Linked DNA regions of Shinella zoogloeoides. Each later gene encodes a partner of the first gene's protein in a complex. Links are inferred from orthologs where the notes say so. Each region holds a gene or a part of one and is shown in the gene's direction. Other genes may lie near its edges.

Evidence for each region.
Region 2: the proteins of Q9316_RS16750 (region 1) and accD are in contact, whole or in part, in a solved structure (PDB 8UXZ), measured with the Escherichia coli proteins. The link is inferred for Shinella zoogloeoides from one-to-one orthologs.

The regions. Positions count from the first base shown.
Region 1 is NZ_CP132311.1:3,216,109-3,221,832, reverse strand. What follows is about bases 490-3,305. They hold Q9316_RS16750 (acetyl-CoA carboxylase carboxyltransferase subunit alpha), read left to right. Parts: upstream 490-1,328; coding sequence 1,329-2,282; downstream 2,283-3,305. Other genes in these bases: Q9316_RS16745 (L,D-transpeptidase family protein), read left to right, coding at 2,486-3,305; xerD (site-specific tyrosine recombinase XerD), read left to right, coding at 490-1,250. Also shown: Q9316_RS16765 (shikimate kinase), read right to left, coding at 1-14; Q9316_RS16760 (hypothetical protein), read left to right, coding at 157-306; more of xerD, read left to right, coding at 303-489; more of Q9316_RS16745, read left to right, coding at 3,306-4,000; Q9316_RS16740 (sulfurtransferase TusA family protein), read left to right, coding at 3,997-4,245; Q9316_RS16735 (CobW family GTP-binding protein), read right to left, coding at 4,249-5,403; Q9316_RS16730 (D-alanyl-D-alanine carboxypeptidase family protein), read right to left, coding at 5,428-5,724. UniProt on the Escherichia coli protein: Component of the acetyl coenzyme A carboxylase (ACC) complex. First, biotin carboxylase catalyzes the carboxylation of biotin on its carrier protein (BCCP) and then the CO(2) group is transferred by the carboxyltransferase to acetyl-CoA to form malonyl-CoA.
Region 2 is NZ_CP132311.1:3,649,742-3,655,539, forward strand. Bases 2,909-5,798 are described here. They hold accD (acetyl-CoA carboxylase, carboxyltransferase subunit beta), read left to right. Parts: upstream 2,909-3,847; coding sequence 3,848-4,750; downstream 4,751-5,798. Other genes in these bases: trpB (tryptophan synthase subunit beta), read left to right, coding at 2,909-2,965; trpA (tryptophan synthase subunit alpha), read left to right, coding at 2,967-3,806; Q9316_RS18925 (bifunctional folylpolyglutamate synthase/dihydrofolate synthase), read left to right, coding at 4,770-5,798. Outside these bases: Q9316_RS18895 (M48 family metallopeptidase), read left to right, coding at 1-736; Q9316_RS18900 (YqaE/Pmp3 family membrane protein), read right to left, coding at 746-943; Q9316_RS18905 (phosphoribosylanthranilate isomerase), read left to right, coding at 1,074-1,748; more of trpB, read left to right, coding at 1,715-2,908.

The DNA.
Region 1 (5,724 bases):
ATCAGCTCGGTCATGGCGTTTTCCGGGGTTTCGCTTCCTTCCGTATCGACAAAAGCGCCGGAAGCGTCAAGCCTGCCCGAGGCGTCATCCCATTGTGCCGGCCTTGCGCTCGGCGTGGGGCGGGGCGATATAGGGAGCGACTTGCCGGAGTGCGCGATGCCGACCCTGTTCCGATTCCTGTTCTTCTGTGCCGTGATCGCCGGGTCGATTTACGGCACGATGGTCGCGCTGGTGACCTTTGTCGAACCGACCGAGCGCGAGGTGACGATCCGCATTCCTTCCGAACGGGTAAATCCGCAGCCATGAGGGATCCGTCTGCGCTACAGGTCGAGTCCTTCCTGGAAATGATGAGCGCCGAGCGCGGTGCGGCGACGAACACGCTGCAATCCTACGAACGGGACCTTGAGGACGCCCGCTCCTTTCTCAACGAGCGGAGCGTGCGGCTGACAGAGGCGACGCCGGACGATCTGCGCGCCTATCTCGGCCATCTCGCCAGGCAGGGTTTTGCCGCCTCCTCGCAGGCGCGGCGGCTCTCGGCCCTGCGGCAGTTCTTCAAATTCCTCTATGGCGAGGGCCTGCGCGGCGACGATCCGACCGGTATTCTCGACGCGCCGAAGAAGGGCCGTTCACTGCCGAAGACGCTGAGTGTCGAGGATGTCAGCCGCCTCATAGCGCGGGCGGAGGCGGAAGCGGCGGAGCCGGGCGGCAACTTGCTCCTCAAGCGCCGCATGCATCTACTTGTCGAATTGCTCTATGCGACCGGCATGCGCGTCAGCGAGCTCGTCTCGCTGCCGGCCAGCGTGCTAGCGCAGACCGGACGCTTCCTCGTGGTGAAGGGCAAGGGCAACAAGGAGCGGATGGTGCCGCTGTCGCGCGCCGCCGTTGCGGCGCTCGAGACCTATGGTGAGGCGCTGGCGGCGGAAATCGGCGACGATCCGGCGGCGGGCGCCTTTCTCTTCCCCGCCCAGAGCAAGGAGGGTTATCTGCCGCGCCAGGTTTTTGCGCGCGACCTGAAGGCGCTTGCGGCACGGGCCGGAATCCGGGCCGCCACGCTCTCGCCGCATGTCCTGCGCCATGCTTTCGCCAGCCATCTCCTGCAGAACGGCGCGGACTTGCGCGCGGTGCAGGAACTGCTTGGTCATCAGGACATTTCCACGACACAAATCTATACACATGTGCTGGAAGAACGGCTCCACGAGCTCGTTCAAACCCATCACCCTCTTGCCAAACAGGCAAAAAAACCGGATTAGGACCCCCGCCGCTTGCGGCCGGCCTCTTGGCCGACGATAGTCTGGCGCGGTTTGAGCAAACGATCGGAAACGCATCTCATGCACAACTACCTCGATTTCGAAAAGCCCATCTCGGATCTCGAAGGCAAGATCCACGAGCTGAGGAAACTCGCCGAAGAAGATGAGAGCATCGACACGACGGACGAGGTCGGCCGGCTGGAAGTCCGCGCCCGCGAGGCGATGGCCGACATCTACGCCAAGCTGACGCCCTGGCAGAAGACGCAGGTCGCGCGCCATCCGCAGCGGCCGCACTTCGTGGACTACGCAAAGCAGCTCTTCGAGGAGTTCACCCCGCTTGCCGGCGACCGCAAGTTCGCCGAGGACGAGGCGATCCAGGCGGGTCTCGGCCGCTTCCGCGGCGAGGCGGTCGCGATCATCGGTCAGGAAAAGGGCAACGACACCAAGTCGCGCCTCAAGCACAATTTCGGCAGCGCCCGGCCGGAAGGCTACCGCAAAGCGATCCGCGTCATGGAAATGGCCGACCGCTTCGGCCTGCCCGTCATCACGCTGATTGACACGGCCGGCGCCTATCCGGGCATCGGCGCGGAAGAGCGCGGTCAGGCGGAAGCCATCGCCCGCTCCACGGAAATGTGCCTCAACGTCCGCGTGCCGATCGTCTCGGTCGTGCTCGGCGAGGGCGGCTCGGGCGGCGCGATCGCCATTGCGACCGGCGACCGCGTCTACATGCTGGAACATGCGATCTACAGCGTGATCTCGCCGGAAGGCGCCGCCTCGATCCTCTGGCGCGATTCGACGCGCGCCAAGGAAGCGGCGAGCAACATGAAGATCACGGCGGAAGACCTCAAGACCTTCGGCATCATCGACGGCATCATCCAGGAGCCGGTCGGCGGCGCGCACCGCGATCCGGCGGCGGTGATCGGCCGCACGGGCGATGTCATCGCCTCCGCCCTGAAGGATCTCACCGCCAAGCCGGGCGACCAGTTGCGCAAGGATCGCCGCCAGCGCTACCTCAATATCGGTCGCCAGCTCTGATTTAGCGCCATTGGCGGCGTGCTGTGCTGCCAATGCCAAATCTCGGCCACAATCCTTGTGTTCTGAAACGGATGCGGTTCTCCGGCAGCCTCGCGAAAGAATTTCCGGTTAAGAATTTATGAAGTATAAGCCGGTTACGACTGCGCGTCCCGCCTCGCCGGCGCGACCGCTTGCGATCTGACGATTGTTGACGGACCTTTCGAATGCGCCTGACTGTTCTTGCCGCCGTATCGCTTCTCGCCGTGGCCGCCGCGGGCTGCACCAACGAGACGCTCGACTCGTTCGACAAGGTCGACGTCGACCTTGCCCGGGTTTCCAGCAAGACCGGCTACCAGCTTTCGCCGGCGGTGCTCAGTAAGCTCTCCTCGATGAACATCGACCGGTCCTCGCCGATGATGCTGCGCATCTTCAAGGAAGAGGGGCGGCTGGAGCTCTGGAAGTCCGACCGCTCGAACCGCTTCAAGCTGGTGCGCAACTACAAGATCTGCGCCTGGTCGGGCAAGCTCGGCCCGAAGACGAGGGAAGGCGACCGCCAGGCGCCGGAAGGGTTCTACCCGCTCTCCAGGGCGAACATGAACCCGAATTCGAGCTATTACCTCGCGATCAATACGGGTTTCCCGAATAATTACGACCGCGCCAACAAGGCGAGCGGCACCCATCTGATGATCCATGGCGCCTGTTCGTCGTCCGGCTGCTATTCGATGACCGACGAGCAGATGGTGGAAATCTTCGCCTTCGCGCGCGACGCCTTCGACGGCGGACAGCAGACAATCCAGCTTCAGGCCTTCCCCTTCCGCATGACCGCGGAAAACATGGCGCGCCACCGCGACAATCCGAACATCGAATTCTGGAAGATGCTGAAGGTCGGCTACGACCACTTCGAGGTCACGAAGCGTCCGCCGGAGGTCAATGTCTGCGAGAAGAAGTATGTCTTCAACCAGCAGGCCGACAAGCCCTTCTCGCCGGCTGGCGCCTGCCCGGCGATGACGACGCCGGCCGCGCTGGAAGTGGCGCTGAAGAGCTACAACAAGACCTATGCCGCCTCCTATGCCAAGGCTATGGGCAAGTATCAGGGCACCGTCTGGATCGAGCCGTCGGAGGCCCAGCGCAAGGCGATCGTCGCCGACCAGCGCAAGGGGCGGGAGCTCGCCTATGCGCCGACGGGCAATTCGCTCGATGCCGGCAAGCTGATGACGGAGCGCGAGATCGAGGCGCAGAAGCGCAAGGCGGAAGAGGCCGAGCAGCGCAAGCTCGCCGCCATCGAGCGTGCGAAGCAGCAAGCCGAGCAGGCCAAGCTCGACGCCGAGCAGCAGAAAATCAAGGAAGCCGAGGCACTTGCCGCCGACGTTGCCGCCGTGAAGGCGGAAAAGCAGGCGCGCGGCGAAGGCGCCCTGCCGGTGCCGGAGGAAAATCCGGGCGTCGCGGTCATCGAGAAGAAGGAAAAGAAGCCCTTCTGGAAGCTCTGGACCAAGGACGAGGAACCGCGCAAGGTCGAGCCCGCCGAAAGCGTGACGCAGTCTGCCGAGCAGGCAACGCTCGATGCCGGCCAGCAGACGACGCACAAGGAAGCGAGAACGCCGACTGTCGATGCCTCGGCGCAGAAGGTGGAAAAGCCAGTCGAGGGGGCAGGCACGCTGCCGGTGCCGGAAGAAAATCCCGATGTCCAGGTCGTCGAGCAGACCCAGAAGAAACCCTTCTGGAAGTTCTGGCAGAAATGACGGCCGCAGCGGCGCATTCCGAAGCCGAGGTCTACGACCTGCGCGGGCTGAAATGCCCGCTGCCGGTCATGAAAGCGCGCAAGCGGCTTTCGGCGATGGCGGCAGGCGCCAGCCTCTGGGTCGAGACCACCGATCCGCTCGCCGTCATCGACATCCCCCACTTCTGCCAAGAGGACGGCCACGCGCTCGAAGCGAGCGAGCGCGTCGAGGCGGGACACCGTTTCCTGATCCGCAAGAAAGCCTGACTTTCAGAGCTTGAGGCCCGGTATGGCGAGCGGGTTGTCGGAGAGCGCCGCACGATCCGGGCGGTCGATCTTCGGCGTGCCGGTAAAGGCATCGAAGAGGTCGCGCACGAAGGCTTCCGGCAGGTCCCTGGTGATCAGCACCAAGCGCGTGCGTCGGTCGGCGGGATCCGGCCAGGCCGCGAGGCGCTCCGGCGGGTGGAAGACGCTCTGCACGCCCTGCAGCACCAGCGGGCGCTCCGGATTGTTCGACATCAGCACGATGCCCTTCATCCGCAGCAGCTTTTCGCCATGGGCGGAACGCAGAAGATCGACGAACATGTCCAGCGCCATCGGATCGACCGGGCGATCGTGTACGATGCTGAACGAGCGGATCGTGGCGTCGTGGCGTGTCACGTCATGGGCGTGCTGATGGCCGTGGCCGTCGTGGTGACCGTGGTGATGATCGTGCCCATGAGGGTGGTGGTGATCATGGTGATGATCGTGCGCCTCCTCATGCAGCCAGCGGCGGACATCCGGGATCTTGCTGCCGGGGTCATAGAGGCCGTTCGCAAGAAGATCGGGGCCGGCTAGGCCCGGCGCATCGACGTTCGAGACGGTAGCGCGCGGGTTGAGTGCGGCGATCTCGCGCTCCACGGCCTCCAGCGTTGAGACCTCGGTGAGCGAGGCTTTGCTGATCAGCACGCGATCGGCGACGGCGACCTGTTTTACCGCTTCCGGATGGTTGGCGAGCGTCGACAGGCCGTTGACGGCATCGACCACGGTGATGACGCCGTCGAGGCTGAAGGAATGGGCGAGCACCGGGTTGCCCATGATCGCCTGGAGGACGGGCGCGGGGTCGGCAAGGCCGGTCGTCTCGATTACCACGCGCTTCAGCGGCTGGATCTTGCCGGTCTGCATGCGGTCCATCAGGTCGGCCAGCGTATCGACCAGTTCGCCGCGGATCGTGCAGCACAGGCACCCGTCGGAAAGCTCGATGATGCCGTCGCCCGACTGCTCGACAAGCAGGTGGTCGATACCCACCTCGCCGAACTCGTTGATGATGACGGCCGTGTCCGTCAGCGTCGGGTCCTTCAGCAGCCGGTTGAGCAGGGTCGTCTTGCCCGCACCCAGGAATCCGGTCAGCACGGAAACCGGCACGCGCCGCTCAGCGATGGTCATGGTCATTCCTGTCAGTAGGGCCTGTCAGTAGGTCGGGCGCGGGATCGGGATCGGCACATTGGCGACGTCGCCCATGTCGCCGGCAATCGCCACCTTGTCGTTGCCGGCAGTCTTGGCGGCATCGCCGCCGAGCAGCCCGGCGAAGACGAACCTCAACGGCCGGTCCAGCTCGTGGATATAGGGCGAGACCAGCTTCTGGCGGCCTGCCTCGTCGCGGCCTTCGCTGCGCACCTTGGCGGCATGCTTCGAGCAGATTTCCGCGGAAATGTCGGTGACCACGTTGCGGGTCTCGCCATAGGGGCGGAGCTGGCCGAGCGTCAC
Region 2 (5,798 bases), 430 kb from region 1 along the record:
CAAGGCCCTTAAGGCTCCGCCCCCGCCGGAACGGCGCGAGGTGGACGTCAATGGCAGGGCGCTGCCGCTCACCATCAAGCGTGATCTGCGCGCCACGCGCCTGACGCTGCGCATAGAGCCCGGTGGCCGGGCGCTGCGCATGACCGTGCCGAACGGCATTCCCGAACGCGACATCCGCGATTTTCTCGATCGCCATCAGGGCTGGCTGATGACGAAGCTCGCCAAGTTCCGCTCGACGAACGAGCTGGCCCACGGCGGCTATGTCATGATCCGCGGCGTCTCCCACCGCATCGAGGCGACTGGCCGGCTGCGCGGGTTGACGGAGGCGATCATTGTCGATGACGAGGCGGTGTTGCTCGTCGGCGGCATGGAAGAGAGCATTCCCCGCCGTATAAGCGACTTCCTGAAGAAGGAGGCGCGGCTGGAGCTCGAACGGCTCGTCGCCGTGCATGCCGGCCGCATCGGCAGGAAGGTCAAGTCCCTCACCTTGCGCGACACCCGTAGCCGCTGGGGCTCCTGCTCGGCGGACGGCGCGCTCAGCTTCTCCTGGCGCATCGCCATGGCTCCGCCCGGCGTGATCGATTATCTCGCGGCCCACGAAGTGGCGCACCTGCGCGAGATGAACCACAGCCCGGCCTTCTGGACGCTGTGCGGGCAGCTCTGCCCGACGACGGAGGACGCCAAGCGCTGGCTGAAGCGCAATGGCAGCCTGCTGCACGCCGTCGATTTCGGCTGACGCTCCGTTTTAGCGGCCCCTGTCGGCCAGCGCGTCGCGGATCTTCTTGTCCGTATTGTACTGCCCGAGCGCGTAGACGGCCCAGATCGCCGCCGGCAGCCAGCCGATCAGCGTGATCTGCAGGATGAGGCAGATAATGCCCGCGATCGGCCGCCCGATGGTGAAAAACACGAGGAAGGGCAGGAGGATGGCGATGATGAGCCGCATGGTTGTCTCCGGTCTTGGTCCACCCTCCATATGGGCCTCCCGTTCATCCATGCAAGGGCCGGCGTTTGCGGGCGAACCGGTGCCGTCTTTCGGCTCGACTCTTCGCAGGATTCATGCGACTCCCTGCGCCATGACACTCGACATCAAGATCTGCGGATTGAAGACCGGGGAGGCCGTCGACAAGGCCGTATCCCTCGGCGCCAGCCATGTCGGCTTCATCTTCTTTCCGAAAAGCCCGCGCAACATCGAGCCCTCCGATGCCGGCCGGCTTGCCGACTGCGCCCGCGGCCGCGCCAAGATCGTCGCCGTGACCGTGAACGCCGACAATGACCTGCTCGACGAGATCGTCGACCAGCTTGCGCCGGATATCCTGCAGCTGCACGGCAGCGAGAGCCCGGAACGGGTGCTGAACCTCAAGGCGGTCTACGGCCTGCCGGTGATGAAGGCCTTTTCGGTGCGCGAGGCGGACGATTTCAAGAAGATCGAGCCCTATATCGGCATCGCCGACCGGTTCCTGTTCGATGCCAAGCCGCCGGCAGGCTCGGACCTGCCGGGCGGCAACGGCGTCACCTTCGACTGGACGCTCATGCATCTGCTTGACGGCGGCGTCGATTACATGCTTTCGGGTGGACTGAACAAGGATAACCTCGCCGAGGCCATCCGGCTGACCGGCGCACCGGGCATCGATCTCAGTTCCGGGGTCGAGAGCGCGCCGGGCGTCAAGGATCTCGGCCTGATGGAAGCGTTTTTTGAAGCGGCACGGAAAGCGGAATGCGAGACCGCCGTCGGAGGGAGAGGCAAGTGAACCAGTCACCCAACCTGAATTCGTACCGCGAGGGTCCGGACGAGGACGGCCGCTTCGGCATCTTCGGCGGTCGTTTCGTTGCCGAAACCCTGATGCCGCTGATCCTCGACCTCCAGGAAGAATGGAACAAGGCGAAGACCGACCCCGCCTTCCAGGCGGAGCTCAAGGACCTCGGCGCCCACTATATCGGCCGCCCGAGCCCGCTCTATTATGCCGAGCGCCTGACGCAGCATCTCGGCGGCGCGAAAATCTATTTCAAGCGCGAGGAGCTGAACCACACCGGCTCGCACAAGATCAACAACTGCATCGGCCAGATCCTGCTCGCCAAGCGCATGGGCAAGACGCGCATCATCGCGGAAACCGGCGCCGGCCAGCATGGCGTGGCCTCGGCCACGGTCGCCGCCCGCTTCGGATTCCCCTGCGTCGTCTATATGGGCGCGACGGATGTCGAGCGTCAGGCGCCGAACGTCTTCCGCATGAAGCTGCTCGGTGCCGAGGTAAAGCCAGTCACGGCCGGCAGCGGCACGCTGAAGGACGCCATGAACGAGGCGCTGCGCGACTGGGTCACCAATGTCGACGACACCTATTACCTGATCGGCACCGCCGCCGGCCCGCATCCCTATCCCGAGCTGGTGCGTGACTTCCAGGCCGTCATCGGCACGGAAGCGCGCGAGCAGATGCTGGCCGCCGAAGGCCGCCTGCCGGACATGGTGATCGCCGCCGTCGGCGGCGGCTCCAACGCCATCGGCATCTTCCATCCGTTCCTTGACGACAAGGGCGTGCAGATCGTCGGCGTCGAAGCCGGCGGCAAGGGCCTCGACGGCGAGGAGCACTGCGCCTCGCTGACCGCCGGTTCCCCCGGCGTGCTGCACGGCAACCGCACCTACCTCCTGCAGGACGCCGACGGCCAGATCAAGGAAGGCCACTCGATCTCCGCCGGCCTCGACTATCCCGGCATCGGCCCGGAACACGCCTGGCTGCACGAGATCGGCCGCGCCGAATATGTGCCGATCATGGACGACGAGGCGCTGGAGGCCTTCCAGCTCCTGACGAGGCTCGAAGGCATCATCCCGGCGCTGGAGCCGAGCCATGCCGTCGCCGAGGTGATCAAGCGCGCACCCAGGATGGGCAAGGACCAGATCATCCTGATGAACCTCTCCGGCCGCGGCGACAAGGATATCTTCACCGTCGGCAAGATCCTCGGCATGGAGCTCTAAGATGACCGCACGCATGGACAAACGCTTTGCGGACCTTTCCGCCGAAGGCCGTCCGGCCCTCGTCACCTATTTCATGGGCGGCGATCCGGACTATGCCAGCTCGCTGGAGATCATGAAGGCCCTGCCGAAGGCAGGCTCCGACGTTATCGAACTCGGCATGCCCTTTTCCGATCCGATGGCCGACGGCCCGGCGATCCAGCTCGCCGGCCAGCGCGCGCTGAAGGGTGGCCAGACGCTCGCAAAGACGATCCAGATGGCCCGCGACTTCCGCAAGGAAGACGACGCGACTCCGATCGTGCTGATGGGCTATTACAACCCGATCTACATCTACGGCGTCGAGCGCTTCCTCGACGAAGCCCTCGAAGCCGGCATTGATGGCCTGATCGTCGTCGACCTGCCGCCGGAAATGGACGACGAACTGTGCCTGCCCGCCATCGCCAAGGGCATCAACTTCATCCGCCTCGCAACGCCGACGACGGATGAGAAGCGCCTGCCGGCGGTCCTCAGGAACACGTCGGGCTTCGTCTACTACGTCTCGATGAACGGTATCACCGGCTCGGCCCTGCCGGACCCCTCGCTGGTCGGTGGCGCGGTCGGCCGCATCAAGGCGCATACCAAGCTGCCGGTCTGCGTCGGCTTCGGCGTCAAGACGGCCGAACATGCCCGCGCCATCGGCGCCTCGGCGGATGGCGTCGTCGTCGGCACGGCCATCGTCAACCAGATCGCCTCCAGCCTCACGGCGGATGGCAAGGCCAGCGCCGCCACCGTCGCCGGTGTCGAGACGCTGGTGATGAGCCTCGCATCGGGCGTGCGCGGCGCGCGCCTTGCGGCGGCGGAGTAAAGTTCCCACATGGGAACCACCATTATAACGGAGTTGAGACCGTGAACTGGATTACGAATTACGTTCGGCCGAAGATCAACTCGATGCTCGGCCGCCCCGACCGGGATGTGCCCGACAATCTCTGGATCAAGTGCCCGGAAACCGGCGAGATGGTGTTCCACCGCGATCTCGAGGAAAACAAGTGGGTCATCCCGGCGTCCGGCTACCACATGAAGATGCCGGCGAAGGCCCGCCTCAAGGACCTTTTCGATGACGGCGTCTTCGAGGCGCTGCAGCAGCCGAAGGTCGCGCAGGACCCGCTGAAATTCCGCGATTCGAAGAAGTACACGGACCGCCTGAAGGACAGCCGCGCCAAGACTGAGCTGGAAGACACCATCCTCGCCGGCGTCGGCAAGGTCCGCGGCGTCAAGCTCGTCGCCGTCGTGCATGAATTCAACTTCATGGGCGGCTCGCTCGGCATCGCCGCTGGCGAGGCGATCATCAAGGCCTTCGAACGCGCCATCGCGGAAAAGTGCCCGCTCGTCATGTTCCCCGCCTCCGGCGGTGCGCGTATGCAGGAAGGCATCCTCTCGCTGATGCAGCTGCCGCGCACCACCGTCGCCGTGGAGATGCTGAAGGAAGCGGGCCTTCCCTATATCGTCGTGCTCACCAACCCCACGACGGGCGGCGTGACGGCGTCCTACGCCATGCTGGGCGATATCCATCTCGCCGAGCCGGGCGCCGAAATCTGCTTTGCCGGCAAGCGCGTCATCGAGCAGACCATCCGCGAGAAGCTCCCCGAGGGCTTCCAGACCTCGGAATACCTTTTGGAACACGGCATGGTCGATCTCGTCGTCAAGCGCCATGACATTCCCGCGACGCTGGCCCGCCTTCTCAAGATACTGATGAAGAAGCCGGCGAGCGTTGCCGCGACGAACGGCGCCGTCGCCATCGCGGCCCAGTAGGCCGATCGGCGAGGGCGGCATGGCGATGGTGACGGTCAGCGAAGCGGCAACGGAGATCGAGAAGCTTCTCGGCCTCCATCCCAAAGGGTTCGATCTCTCGCTGGACCGCATCACGCGGCTGCTTGCCGCGCTCGGCGATCCGCATCTGCGGCTGCCGCCGGTCATCCATGTGGCCGGCACCAACGGCAAGGGCTCGGTCACCGCCTTCTGCCGTTCGATCCTCGAGGCAGCCGGCCTCAGTGTGCACGTCCACACCTCGCCCCATCTCGTCAACTGGCACGAGCGCTACCGCCTCGGCGTCAAGGGCGGGCGCGGGCAGCTCGTCGCGGACGCGGTCCTCGCCGATGCCGTGCGCCGCGTGGCCGAGGCCAATGGCGGCGAGAAGATCACCGTCTTCGAAATCCTGACGGCCGTCACCTTCCTGCTGTTTTCCGAGCATCCGGCGGATGTGGCGATCATCGAGGTCGGCCTCGGCGGCCGCTTCGATGCGACGAACGTCATTCCACGCCCCGCCATCTCGGTCATCATGCCGATTTCGCTCGATCACCAGGCCTATCTCGGCGACCGGGTGGAGCTCATCGCTGCGGAGAAGGCCGGCATCATGAAGCGGGGCGTACCCGTCGTCATCGGCTACCAGTCGGAAGACGCCGCCCGCGACGTGCTGGTCGAGACGGCCGAGCGGCTCGGCTGCCCGCATGCCGTCTACGGCCAGGATTTCATGGCGCATGAGGAATATGGCCGCCTCGTCTACCAGGACGAGTTCGGCCTTGCCGACCTGCCCCTGCCGCGCCTGCCCGGTCGCCATCAATATGCCAATGCCGCCGCGGCCATCCGCGCCGTCAAGGCGGCGGGCTTCACCCTTTCCGATCATGCGCTGGAACGGGGCCTCGCCCAGGTCGAATGGCCCGGCCGCCTGCAGCGCCTGACGGACGGCGCGCTGGTGCGGCTTGCCCCGCGCGGCAGCGAGATCTGGGTCGATGGCGGGCACAATCCCGGTGCCGGCCAGGTCATTGCCGAAACCATGGCCAATTTCGAGGAGCGCGATCCG